4 regions of the Paenibacillus sp. FSL H7-0716 genome follow, and region 2 is predicted to be linked to each of the others. Evidence: riboswitches for the same ligand, from Rfam matches in the RefSeq annotation. Region 2 holds a riboswitch; each other region holds the start of a gene.
What was found. A riboswitch is a leader RNA that binds a small molecule or an ion and turns the genes downstream of it on or off. The one in region 2 is predicted to bind cyclic di-GMP.
Positions count from the first base shown of each region.

Region 1: it holds a riboswitch for cyclic di-GMP, as region 2 does, so the genes downstream of both, MHH60_RS11830 (anti-repressor SinI family protein) here and MHH60_RS29005 (glycosyl hydrolase) in region 2, are expected to answer to the same signal.
Region 3: it holds a riboswitch for cyclic di-GMP, as region 2 does, so the genes downstream of both, MHH60_RS28325 (response regulator transcription factor) here and MHH60_RS29005 (glycosyl hydrolase) in region 2, are expected to answer to the same signal.
Region 4: it holds a riboswitch for cyclic di-GMP, as region 2 does, so the genes downstream of both, MHH60_RS21780 (DUF6612 family protein) here and MHH60_RS29005 (glycosyl hydrolase) in region 2, are expected to answer to the same signal.

Region 1 is NZ_JBBODA010000007.1:120,399-123,519, forward strand. Features, by position in the region: gene sipW (signal peptidase I SipW) at 1-152, shown strand, start outside; gene MHH60_RS11820 (TasA family protein) at 241-849, shown strand; gene MHH60_RS11825 (helix-turn-helix domain-containing protein) at 1,019-1,348, shown strand; gene MHH60_RS11830 (anti-repressor SinI family protein) at 1,456-1,611, opposite strand; cyclic di-GMP riboswitch class I at 1,639-1,723, opposite strand; gene MHH60_RS11835 (2-oxoglutarate dehydrogenase E1 component) at 2,194-3,121, shown strand, end outside.
Region 2 is NZ_JBBODA010000040.1:4,551-7,671, reverse strand. Features, by position in the region: gene MHH60_RS29010 (sugar phosphate nucleotidyltransferase) at 1-1,042, shown strand, start outside; cyclic di-GMP riboswitch class I at 1,179-1,258, shown strand; gene MHH60_RS29005 (glycosyl hydrolase) at 1,271-2,821, shown strand; gene MHH60_RS29000 (glycosyl hydrolase) at 2,973-3,121, shown strand, end outside.
Region 3 is NZ_JBBODA010000037.1:21,919-25,039, forward strand. Features, by position in the region: gene MHH60_RS28315 (hypothetical protein) at 1-210, opposite strand, end outside; gene MHH60_RS28320 (hypothetical protein) at 197-391, opposite strand; gene MHH60_RS28325 (response regulator transcription factor) at 557-1,234, opposite strand; cyclic di-GMP riboswitch class I at 1,331-1,418, opposite strand; gene MHH60_RS28330 (alpha/beta fold hydrolase) at 1,495-2,304, opposite strand; gene MHH60_RS28335 (sigma-70 family RNA polymerase sigma factor) at 2,349-2,855, opposite strand; gene MHH60_RS28340 (histidine kinase) at 2,934-3,121, opposite strand, start outside.
Region 4 is NZ_JBBODA010000019.1:91,952-95,072, reverse strand. Features, by position in the region: gene MHH60_RS21785 (NADH-dependent flavin oxidoreductase) at 1-731, opposite strand, end outside; gene MHH60_RS21780 (DUF6612 family protein) at 844-1,698, opposite strand; cyclic di-GMP riboswitch class I at 1,816-1,907, opposite strand; gene MHH60_RS21775 (RNA polymerase sigma factor) at 2,112-2,630, shown strand; gene MHH60_RS21770 (DUF4179 domain-containing protein) at 2,614-3,121, shown strand, end outside.

The sequences.
Region 1 (3,121 bases), on a different contig from region 2:
CCAAAGCTGGAAGTGTAGTCCTCATGATCGTGCCTGGCTTGATGCTTCTGCTCTATGCTCTATATACCTCTTGGAAGGCTGTAGCTGCATTAGAAAAGAAAAATGCTGCCCTACTGCCAGCCTCACCGTCCCCAACAGAAACACAGCCCTAAGTTGATTGTCCACTTCCGCTTACGAACCGGAAGATACAATATATAAATTTTATAAAAATTCAACACAAATTTGAGGAGGAATTTTATTATGGGTATCAAGAAAACATTGGGTCTTGGCGTAGCATCTGCAGCACTGGGTTTATCATTAATCGGCGGAGGAACCTTCGCATACTTTAGCGACACTGCGCAAAGCACAGCTACATTCGCAGCGGGTACACTCGATCTGAACTCTGACCCTTCTGTCATCGTTAATATTCCTAACCTGAAACCAGGTGATACTGTAACTAAATCCTTCAAATTGAAAAACGATGGTTCGCTCGATATCGGATCTATCATTCTGAATACATCGACTCAAATCACGGATGCTAAAGGAGATAACTACCTTGATTTAGCCGAGTTCATTAAAGTTAAATTCCTTAGAAATAATGATAAAGGAGTACCTATCGTCTCTCCTGAAAATGTAGTTTATGAGACTACACTTGCTGCTTTAAAAAGTCAGCATCCCGATCTCGTAAAAAATACAGGTTGGGATCAACTCTTTACCGAAGCATCCGGTATTAAAGCCGGTACTAATGACAGCTTCTCCGTCCAATTCGAATTTGTTGAAAATAACCAAGATCAAAATATTTTCCAAGGCGATAGCTTGACACTGACTTGGGATTTCGTAGCTAAACAAGGCGCGAAAAAAGACTACTAAGATCAATAAAGTAATTTAATAAAATACTCGAAGAGCAGCAGATCCTGAATCCGGCCACGGATAAGCAGATTGCTGCTCTTCTCTTTACAATAAACTTTGTCCGATTTATTGATATTTGCTATACTAATAACAAAAATTACGGAGGGGCGTCAGCATAGTGCCACAGAATATGGGCCAACGTATCCAGCAGCTCCGCCTAGACAAGGGTTTCTCCCTATCTGAGCTTGCGGACAGAGCAGATGTGGCTAAGTCGTATCTTAGCAACGTGGAGAGAAACATCCAATCCAATCCATCCATCCAGTTTATCCAAAAGATCGCTGATGCGCTTCAGGTATCCATTCATGCCCTACTCTATGGAGAACCCAATGATGCAGAGGAATCACATTTAGATTCGGAATGGTTCCGATTGGTGCAGGAAGCTATGGACTCAGGCATTAGCAAACGCGAATTCAAAGAATTTCTGGACTATCAGAAATGGAAGCTCGATCAAAAGGATTAATACTTCCTACCAATCTGGTACGATCCTCTCTTCTACTAAATCATATCGAAAAAGGACACAGCGAAGAACCGCTGTGCCCTTTTTCGATATGTAACCCCTCTAATGTATTACTGCACGATCTGCACAGTTTTCTCATGAAAGAACTGGCGGATTTCATCTGCCTTAATGCCAGCCTTCTTAGCTGCTAATAATAAATGTACCCACTCTTGATCCAGATCAATAAACTGCTGTTCTCTGTTGCTACCCTGGTTGGACTTTTCCAAAAAATCTCCCCCTAAGATTTTACGTCCCCAGGCAATCCGGCTGTCATAGTATCTCTACCTTAGACCCGCGACTTTGTGCCCCTGCCTTTCGGCAAGTTTACCTTTTACTGGACCCTTTTCACGAAAGGATCTACTTAAAAAACTATAAAATTACTATCTGCAATAACATTATACAAAAAGAAAGCGGAAAAGTGTGTCGATTCCTGGTTACTTTTTATTTTTAAAACGAAAAATAAAAGATTTTTTTTCAAAGATCTTGTCCGATTATCACGATACTCGTCCGTTACATAAAATAAATTGTACTAGCAAAATAAATATTTACTGACCTAATAGTTAAAAATAAGGATAATAGAATCATTTTAATAGGCCTTTAGAATGGGTAATGAGAAGAAACACCCTTCTTTTCATTAGAACAAGCTAACCCATACCATTTTGCGAACGTATTGGACGAAAGAATGAATTGATTACAGTGGCTGAAAGTAGCACAATAAGATGAGAAATGAAACCGCAATCATCACAGCTCCAGTAAGCGTTGACACAAAATGTCACGTATGGAGTTCATCCGTTAAGGAGGATGTATTCATGGCAGCCAAAGAGCCCTATAACGAATCCATTTGGAGTAAGTATTACGGACCCAATTTAGGCTACATTCAAGAAAGATATGAACAGTTTGTGAAAGATCCCTCCACCGTAGAAAATAATTATCGCGAGCTTTTTACAAATTCGGGACCTCCTCCCCTAACTCCAGATAGCGAACCGGCTCCTCAGCCGCGCATCTCGGGAGACACCGAATGGCTTAGAAAAGCAGTAAGAGCTTCCAAGCTAATCGCCAATATTCGTATATATGGCCATATGGCCGCTGAAATTGATCCGCTGGTACGCGATCAGAATCCCATGGCAAAATATCTTGAGCTTGAAACCTATGGGCTGACCCGCGAAGACCTGATCGCACTGCCTGCAACGCTTATATGGGAAAATGCGCCGAATGATGTGCATACCGGATGGGATGCCGTGCAACGTATGCGTCAGGCATACACCAAGACCATCGCCTATGAGTTCGGGCATGTGCATGAAGAAAAAGAACTGCAATGGCTAAATAGACAGGCAGAATCCACCAGCTCACCAGCACCCCTAAATAATACAGAACGCAAAGAGCTCCTGAACCGCCTGATTCAGGTAGAGCAATTTGAAACCTTCCTCCACAAGACTTTTGTAGGTCAGAAGCGTTTCAGTCTTGAAGGCAATGATGCTCTTGTACCGATGTTAGATGAAATCGTACGTGCTGCTGCACATGACGGTGCGGAGCATATTTTGATGGGCATGGCGCATCGCGGCCGCCTCAACGTTCTTGCACATATTTTGGGCAAACCTTATGATATCATATTTTCAGAGTTTCATCATTCTCCGAACAAGGAGCTTTTCCCTTCCGAAGGCTCTACAGGCATTAACTATGGCTGGACAGGTGATGTGAAATACCATCTCGGTGCAGACCGTGCTGTCCGTGAAGGAG
Region 2 (3,121 bases):
AGCAATATTGCCTGTTGACCCTTATGTAGAAGCATCCTTTTTCGATACCATAGCTATGCTTGAGGGGACCATGCTGGAAAGTGGAGCAAATCTGGCACTAATGGGTGTTGTTCCTGAACATGCCTCAGAGAAATACGGATATATTATTCCTACCACCGAAGAGGCGGGGAAAAATGGTTTTATGAAGGTAAGTCACTTTCAAGAGAAACCAGACCGCATACAAGCAGAACAGCTCATCGAGCAAAATGCCTTGTGGAATTGCGGAGTGTTTGCTTTCCGCTTAGGGTACTTGTTAGATATTTTGCAGCGTAAAGGGTTGCCTTTAGGATATGAAGAATTGCAGAAGCAGTATAAGCTATTGTCTTCCATCAGCTTTGATTATGAAGTGGTGGAGAAAGAAGAACATATTGTAGTGCAGCCGTATGATGGATTCTGGAAGGATCTTGGAACGTGGAATACGCTGACAGAGGAAATGAGCAGCAAGCATGTAGGAAAAGGTTTTGTGACGGCGGATTCTGAGGGGACTTGCTTGATTAATGAGCTGGATATTCCGATTACGGTAATTGGTGCGAAGGATCTGATCATTGCGGCTAGCCCGGATGGGATTCTAGTTACTCATAAAGCTGAGAGCCCACGGATTAAAGAAGTGCTGAAAACCTTTGAACAGAGACCGATGTACGAGGAACGCCGTTGGGGCCATTACAAAGTTATCGATTATGTGAAATATGATGAAGGCAATGAAGTGCTGACCAAACGGATTTTTATATCCGAGGGGAATAATATCAGCTATCAATTACATCGCAAGCGTAGTGAAATTTGGACAATCGTTAGCGGCGAAGCAAGTATTGTGCTGAATGAGAAAAAACATAATGTGAAGGCTGGGGACGTGGTACGTATACCTGAAGGAACGAAGCACGCGATCCTTGCTTTGACGGATGTTGAGTTTATAGAAGTACAGACAGGTTCTGAATTAGTTGAAGAAGATAACATACGTATTACTTTAGACTGGAATGATATAGAACTACAACAATTCATTTCATAGGTCTAACCTATCTATTTAACCAATTGAAAATTTCTTGAAACAGGTAAAATGACTCAATTATCAAAAAAAGTCATAAAAACACTAAATATATCATTAATTGTCGTCGATACTTACGGTAAGAGAGAATATTTCTCTTAAATTGAAAAGGCAAACCTATCGAAAGGTAGGGACGCAAAGCTATAGGGCCTTCGAAAGAGTGGCAGCCTGGCTACCGAAAGGGAGATTATTTTGAAAGCTTACCGTACGTATCGATTGTTTGGTGCATTTCTGTCACTCGTCCTGTTTCTGACTGCACTTCCGCTTGCTGTTGGAATTTCGCCGTCTGTTGTCATAGCTGCTTCAAATTCTGGAACGCCAGTTACCCCAGGTGCCTCACCTGAAGCCGTAAAGCTGCTTAACTATTTTTACTCGATCTCAGGAAAAGGTATTATTGCCGGTCAACATGACTATTTAGAAAGTCCAGATGAAATTAACAATATGCTGAAGGGAACCAGCGGACAATATGCGGCTCTTCACGGTTATGAAATGGGTGCGATCAGTGGTCAGTCCGAAGCAACGATGGCTTGGCAACGTCAAAATGTGGTGAACAGCGCCATCAACTGGAATAAAGCGGGCGGGATCGTAGCTATGACTTTTCATGCTAACCTGCCGGGCACCTCTTATGACTGGGATAATGTAAAAAAAACACTTAGCCAGAGTGAGTTCGATAGTTACGTTACACCGGGTACCAAGCAATATAACAATCTGATCGCTGAGCTTGATAAGGTGGCAGTCTCTTTAAAAAGCTTGCGCGATGCCAATGTTCCGGTGCTTTGGAGACCCTATCATGAAATGAACGGGAACTGGTTCTGGTGGGGGAAGAAAAATAACTTTTCTAAACTATGGAATATTATGTATGACCGTTTTGTTAACGTTCATAAATTAAATAATTTGTTATGGGTATGGAGTCCGAATGCTCCCAATGTTTGGTCAGATCCTTATGCGCTAACTTATCCAGGTGCTGATAGAGTAGATATTCTGGCAGCAGATATATATGAAAATGATTACCAGCAAAAATACTATGACAGCTTATTGAGTCTAGCCGCAGGCAAACCGATTGCGATCGGGGAGAATGGTGAAATGCCTAATCTGGAGAAGCTTCAGCAATCGCAAAGTAAATGGACGTACATGATGAGCTGGGGAAAAATGCTTTACGAGAATAACAGTTCAGACACAATCAAAACATTTATGAATAGCAACTATACCCTGACCAGAGATAAATTAAATACGGGTCTGGCACCGACACCTAGCGCCGCCCCAGCGCCGGCACCTTCCGAAGAAGAGGGGGAGGCAGCAATTCCTCTCGCGAAGGGGCTTGCAGGAGAGTATTACAACAACATGCAATTGTCGGGAGCAGCAGCTCTTAACAGAACTGATGCAATAATCGATTTCAATTGGCGGCAAGGCTCGCCGGATGCCGCCCTCGGGATTGATCGGTTCTCCATACGTTGGAGCGGTAAAATTAAGCCATTATATAATGAGCAATATACATTTTACACTACCTCAGATGATGGCATCCGTGTCTGGGTGAATGGGGAATCCCTTATTGATAGTTGGACTAAGCAAAGTGGTACTGAGCGTAAGGGCACTATAACGCTGAAGGCTGGCCAGCTATATGATATCAAGGTGGAGTATTACGAGAATGAAGGCGATGCGAGAGTCCGCTTGATGTGGGAAAGTGCTAGTCAAGCTAAAGAGACAGTACCAGCAAGTGCACTTTTTCTTCCGGATGTCTCCTGATTGATGAAAATTAAAGGTCGATCCTTAGTGGCTCTGCGTTATTGCAGAGCTACTAAGCTATAGTCCTCATTAGGTCAGAAGACGATTGTCCGATAACAGGTATGTTTTTAACACCTGTGGAGGCAGTACAGCTACCGAAAGGAGGATTTATTTGCTTAAATATTATAAGAAAAACAGATTGTTGTTTACTATGTTACCGGTGTTTATTATTTTTTCCTTGCTGCCTTGGGGAGAGGTTAAAAGTCTTCCGAAGGCTATGAGTGTTTCTTCCTCCCTACCTCCGGCTATACCAAGTAATCC
Region 3 (3,121 bases), on a different contig from region 2:
GGTGATTTCCAAACGGTGAATGACTGTGCGAAGCAACGTGTCATTAGGTTTGCCGCAGCCATATATCGCCACTTCATGCAGCGCTTTTGTCAATCCCGGAATGTGTGTAAGCTCTGTTTGTGCATATTCCAGCCGTGCTTTCCAATCCGTGTACGCGATCAACCAATTCTCAACTTTTTCATAAGGGGTTATCTGTTCAGCTAACAACATAAGCCGCTCCCCCGTTTCCTATCCGACTATCCAGACATAATCCACACTCCGTTTCTTTTCGACACATGTCGATCATCCTTTCATCCATCATTTTGGGACAACCCAAACGGCGAATGAGAATCAAGAACCACATTGGACTTGTCCCGTTCTCCACATGACAGACAACTATCCCATGCTTCATCTTTTAGTTGCTTTTGCCACAAATCCCTCCTATTCATAGTGGGCCATTTCTATCAATTCCTATCCCACCTTATACCTAATTTTATCAATTTTCGATACCATCCGGCAGGATGATTTTTTAGTCACCCTAATGCTTTAGAACCTTGTCGAAATAAATCGAAAATCGTCACCGGGTATCGTGCTCCTTATTGTCCGAGTGTTTCTCTAGTCCAAGTCGTTTTGCCTTTACTGCTGCTTCTTTAATGGATTTCGTACCGAGCTTTCTACTAATATGACGAACATGCGTCTTCATTGTATTAGGTGAAATACCCATCAACTGAATCAACTTGGATTTGGAATGGCCCCAAGCGATTAATTGCAGCACTTCCTTTTCAGTCACGGTCAGCTTACAGCAAAGTTCCTTACGCTTCAACCGGGTGAGTTCCTCGCGAAGTACCTTCGATGCTATCGGATGTAACGAGGAGCTACGGTGATACGCTTCCCGAATTGCGATGATGATGTCGCCCGTATAGGTTTTACTTATAAAGTTTACCGCTCCGACTGTTATTGCTTCGACAACAACTTCGGGGTCTGTACTTGAGGCCACGATAATAATTGGAATATCTTTTTTTGCAAGAATGTCCTTGGAAGCATCTAGCCCATCGTGCCCGGACGACCCAAGTGTTGTATTCACCACCACAACATCCACGTCCAACTGTAAACTAGCTCGCAGCGCCTCTTCTTTTGTAACGGAAATGTTAATGAGATGAATATCCGTCGCTTTTGCGAGCAAACCAGTAAAGCGACGGCACCATTCCCTGTCGTTGTCAGCTAGCACAACTTTTATATTCGCTTTACCAGCCATCGTAGACAATTTCGAATGAAATTCTGCTTGGATATCTTATTCCCCTCCAATCCTCCAAATAACAAAAACACGACCCCATAGGCCGTGTTTGGCAAATTGGGTAACCCGGCGGTCATCACTTGAACAGTGAGAAGATCCGTGGCTTTGCGTCACTGCCTTTCGGTCAGCTTTGCCTCTTCCAGTATGAATTTAGTCGACGATTTATCCTGCTACACATAAATATGAATTTGAATTCGTATGGATACTCAAAACTTTCGTCCTTAAGAGTACCTTTGGATCAGCCCGTTAGTTTCTATTAAATGATTTTCCTCTAAAAAGTGTTGGACACTCTCATTAAATCGTTGTGGCTGACACAAATTGCTAGGATCATAAGAGTCCTCAATAACTTCAAAGCGTACATTAGCAAGCAACTTCGCGGTCTCCTTCATATGCCTAACTCCTGTAAGTGTATTTGCTCCTACAATACACAACACGGGCACTTCAATCAGGGGAAGAAAATGGGTATAGTCAATCCTACTGACAGCTATCCTCTGTTTATGCAATTCTCTGGATCTTTTTTCCAGAATCCCTTTTCTTATCGCACGGTAAGCCAAGTCCCACCTGTAATACATAATCTTAAGTGAGCGTATAAAGAATTCACCAGGCAAGTAGTAGGATAGCCAACCGACGGCAGTTATCGCATATAACATTTTTCCCGGAATGGTTGTCATGACATTTTTACTAAAGCTATCAGATATGATGATTGCACTTACTTGATCCGGAAATAATTGCGAGAATTTTTGGGCCAATACACCGCCATACGAAACGCCAACGAGTACAGCTCGTTTAATACCCAAATAAGCAAGCAGTATGCTGAGATCTTCACATTGGGTTTCAATGATGCTATCATTAGGAACCATTAATTTCCCCGATTGTCCGTTTCCCCTTAGATCAACAAGTACAATTTTACATGATCTCTTGAAAAATTCTATCTGAGGCCCAAACATCTCGTGAGTTAATCCAAAACCATGAATAAAAATAAGGGGAGTTCCTCTACCATAAACTTCAAAGTACAGTGAAGTCCCGTTCACATTCCAGAGTGGCAATATTCCCAACTCCTTATCTATCAAGATCCTCAATGATAGGTTACTCTTTCACTGATAAACTCTCGACAATAGCGCAAATATGTTTTGATCGTTCCAACATCCATATTTAATATTTTACTTACATCTCCCAGTGAAAAGCGGTGACAATAAAAAAGAATAACAACCATCCTATGTTTTTCTGGTAAAGCATCAATGGCTTGATTCACTTGTTGCTGTGTGCCTGTTAAGCATCCTGTTTCACAAGCTGCTTCCGTCTGTGTCCAAGCTTCTTTCTGCTTCCGCAGTCGTTGCAAGCATGAATTCATAGCAACCTTAAATATCCAGATTTTTAGATGATTACAAAGATCGACATTATTGAGATTTTGATACACAAGAATAAAAGTTTCGGCCACAACCTCTTCCGCATCATGCCCACTTTTTAACATACGAGAAGCCACGTCATATATTTTATCTTTGTACATGTTAACCAATTCCACAAATGCATTAAGATTTCCGCCGCTAGCTAGTATAACAAGTCGTCCTTCGAGTGAATACACATCTCACTCCTCCCCAAAAGTACCTATTGCGTAATCCTTCGTTTTGATTAAGGCAAACCTCAGATAACATATAGAACGCTACGTTTCTTCCAGTTGAATGAGAGGATCAAAATCGGCCACGATCAACACATCCATATGACGCCCATGACGCAAAATCGGCCTAATCACTGGTGGTTTCCATATTTTTTCCCACAAGATCCGCTTGGATTGTCCGATAATTATTTGTGTACTTTGAATATCGTTAGCTTTGTTCAGCAACATATATG
Region 4 (3,121 bases), on a different contig from region 2:
CGATAACCGACAATAAAATCCTTAACCTTTGAATTGTCAACGACAGCAATAACTGCATCCACTAATTGGTTAATGAAATTAAATCTTTTCTCTAAGCTTCCGCCCCATTGATCTTCACGACGGTTGGAGTGTGGAGAGAAGAATTGTTGGATTAAATATGTGTTTGCTCCATGAATTTCTACCCCATCGAATCCAGCTTGAATAGCACGTTGAGTCGCTTTTTTAAAATCCTCAATTACACCGAAAATTTCATCTTCTGTTAATGCTCTTGGAATTTCTGCATTCGGACGTTCGGCAGCAATGGCGCTGGAGGAAACGGGTTGTACGCCACGCAATATTTTTGAATCTGTCATTCTTCCTGCATGGAATAATTGTAAAATAGCTTTTGTTCCATTTCGTTTAATAGTAGATGCTAATCGGCTAAGGCTAGGAATAAATTCATCGGAGGAAACACTAAGTTCACCTTCCCATCCTTTTCCACCCTCTTGTACATTTGCTGCCGCAGTGATGACCGCACCTACTTCGCCCGTTCTTAGCGAATAGTATTTCAATTCATCTTGTGTTACTACACCGTCATAAAAGCTCATTCGTGTGGTCATTGGAGCCATAACCACTCGGTTTTTTAGTGTCAGTCCTCTGCGAAAAGTTAATGCTGTGTCTAGTGCTATCATCTTTTTCCCAACTTTCATTAAATTATATTTAAACAGAATATTATATACATGCGCATACATATAAATTACAGCAATGATTTATTCTTGTCAACTAATAAAGAACTGCTGTTGAATACAGCAAAAAGCGCTGTTCAGCGGAACAGCGCTTTTTGCTCGATATGAATCGTCTTTATTATTCTAGTTCAGCCGGTTTTACAATGGCTGTACCTTTATTATTCTTGGAATATTTAGCTTCGATTTTCGTGGTGTATGTATCTTTTGCTCCATCACTTACCAACACATAACTCAGATCGACTGTCAGCTTTTCTGTTTGCCAGGTCTTAGTATTGACGAATAATTTCCACGTTACACTTTTGGGTTGAACTGTCTCACCATCCCAGAGGTTCTCCTGGTCATAGAGTTTGATTATCCCCTTAGCTGCTGTCGGATCGGTTACCGTGAATTGTAAGACCGTTTGTGCGCCAGCAGTGCTGACTTTCATGGATTTTTTATAACTTTTTACCGAATCAAGCATTGAAACAGGATCGTATTGGCCTTTAGAGTAAAAGGACTCCCATTCCGTTTTCTCCAGTCCAAGCCAATACTGTGCATCAGGATCGATCGGCTCCCCGTCATCGTCGTAACCTGAAGAATCGTCTTCAGATTCATCGATAAGCTCACTTCCATCTACAAGATAGTAAAACTCCTTATCGTTAGCATACAAGCTGTAAGATGTTTCTAAAAGACTGCTAGCGACAGTGCCTGCTGCGGCAAAATTCGGCAGACGGCTGATATCCAGCTTCAGAGTGTTGGTGTTGCTGACACGCACCCCGCCGCTTTGAATATCCTGTTTTTTGGTCACATCCAGATGGAAATTCTTTATTGCTTTGGAGGCTGCTGTTACTTTGCTGATCATTTGATCCGCAGTTACTGCTGATGTTGTAGCTGCAGACACGACTCCAGGATTAGACATCCATCCGATCGTTCCGGACAGCAATAAAGCACCTACTGCCAAACTAGTACCTATTGTTTTGAAAAAACTGTTCATGTACTTCCCCTTTCGGCCCCTTGCGATAATGTAACGCCGTATAGGTCGAAATAATAAAAGAGCTCAAAATAGACTACATATTCTTAGAGCAATCCTTTATGCTTCATAAGACATCCCTATGGCGGCCTGGCGATCATTTCCTTCTGTCGAAAGGCTTTAGACCCATGGCTTTGTGTCATCATCTTTCGATGATTTTACCTTTAACGCGGACATTCAATTAGTTTTAATTAGATTACGGACGCATGTCCCACCGCTAATTTTATCATGGTTATAATTACCTGTAAACGACTTATCTTCCATTCGAATTCGCTATGATACTCAGAAGAAATACTACAATCAAAATGAAAAATGAACGATTACATACGCTTATAAGTCTTATTAATGAGAACAGCAAAGACAGGGGGTGCAGCAAAATGAGTGACCGGGAAATTTTCGAGCTCTATAAAGAACAAGTATATTATTTTTGTTACTACTTAATGAAAAATCAGGCAGATGCGGAGGATATTTCCCAAGAGGTATTTGTAAAAGTTATCTTAGCGGATAAGTCGAAGGTAAGAAACTTGAAATCTTGGATTTTACGAATTGCTTCAAATGAGTGCAACAGTGTGATCAAAAGGCGTAAGAAGGGGTGGATGAAAGAAGTACGTAATTATTTACTATCCAGGTCTGAGGAATCAAACCCTGTAGAAAAACGTTTGGATCGACAAGAAACTAAAAAAGAATTACAAGGGTTATACAGTCAGCTTCCCGACAAAATCAGAATGGTAGTAGTCCTTCGTTTTATCAACGAATTGACTGTACCCGAGATCTCTAAAGTTATGAGCATACCCGAAGGAACTGTAAAATCCAGACTGAACAAGGGACTTAAAATACTAAATAGAATGGGTGGAACCCAACTAAAGGAGCTGAATAGTAATGAGTCTCTATCTTGAAAAAGATAAACATATTCCCCGACCGGATTATGATTTGATGTGGACTGCCATAGAACAAGAAGCATATAAACGTCAAAGAAATCTGTATGCCTCCCAGAATACTCCTAGGTCTAATAAAAAGGTTGTTCCTATCAGTATTGTCTTCTCTTGCCTCTTACTTGTAGCCATTCCTGTATTCGCTAGTATGACGATTAATTGGGATAAAATTGGTGGTCGAAGTGTGAGCAATGCATTAAATAACGGCATCGGTCAACAGTATAATCTTCAAACTTCCAGTTCAGGAGTAACAATGAATTTGAACGGTGTTGTAACTGATGGAGAAAAAATGAAAATGCTGTTATCACTTGATACTAACTCTGATCTATCCCAATATACTGGATTTGCTACAGAGGAAAACCTCATGACTAGTGAATCCGGTGCCAAGGCAAAGGTATACGGTTATTTAGAATACGATCCTGAAAGCCAGAAACTCATTGGAGTATATGAGACAC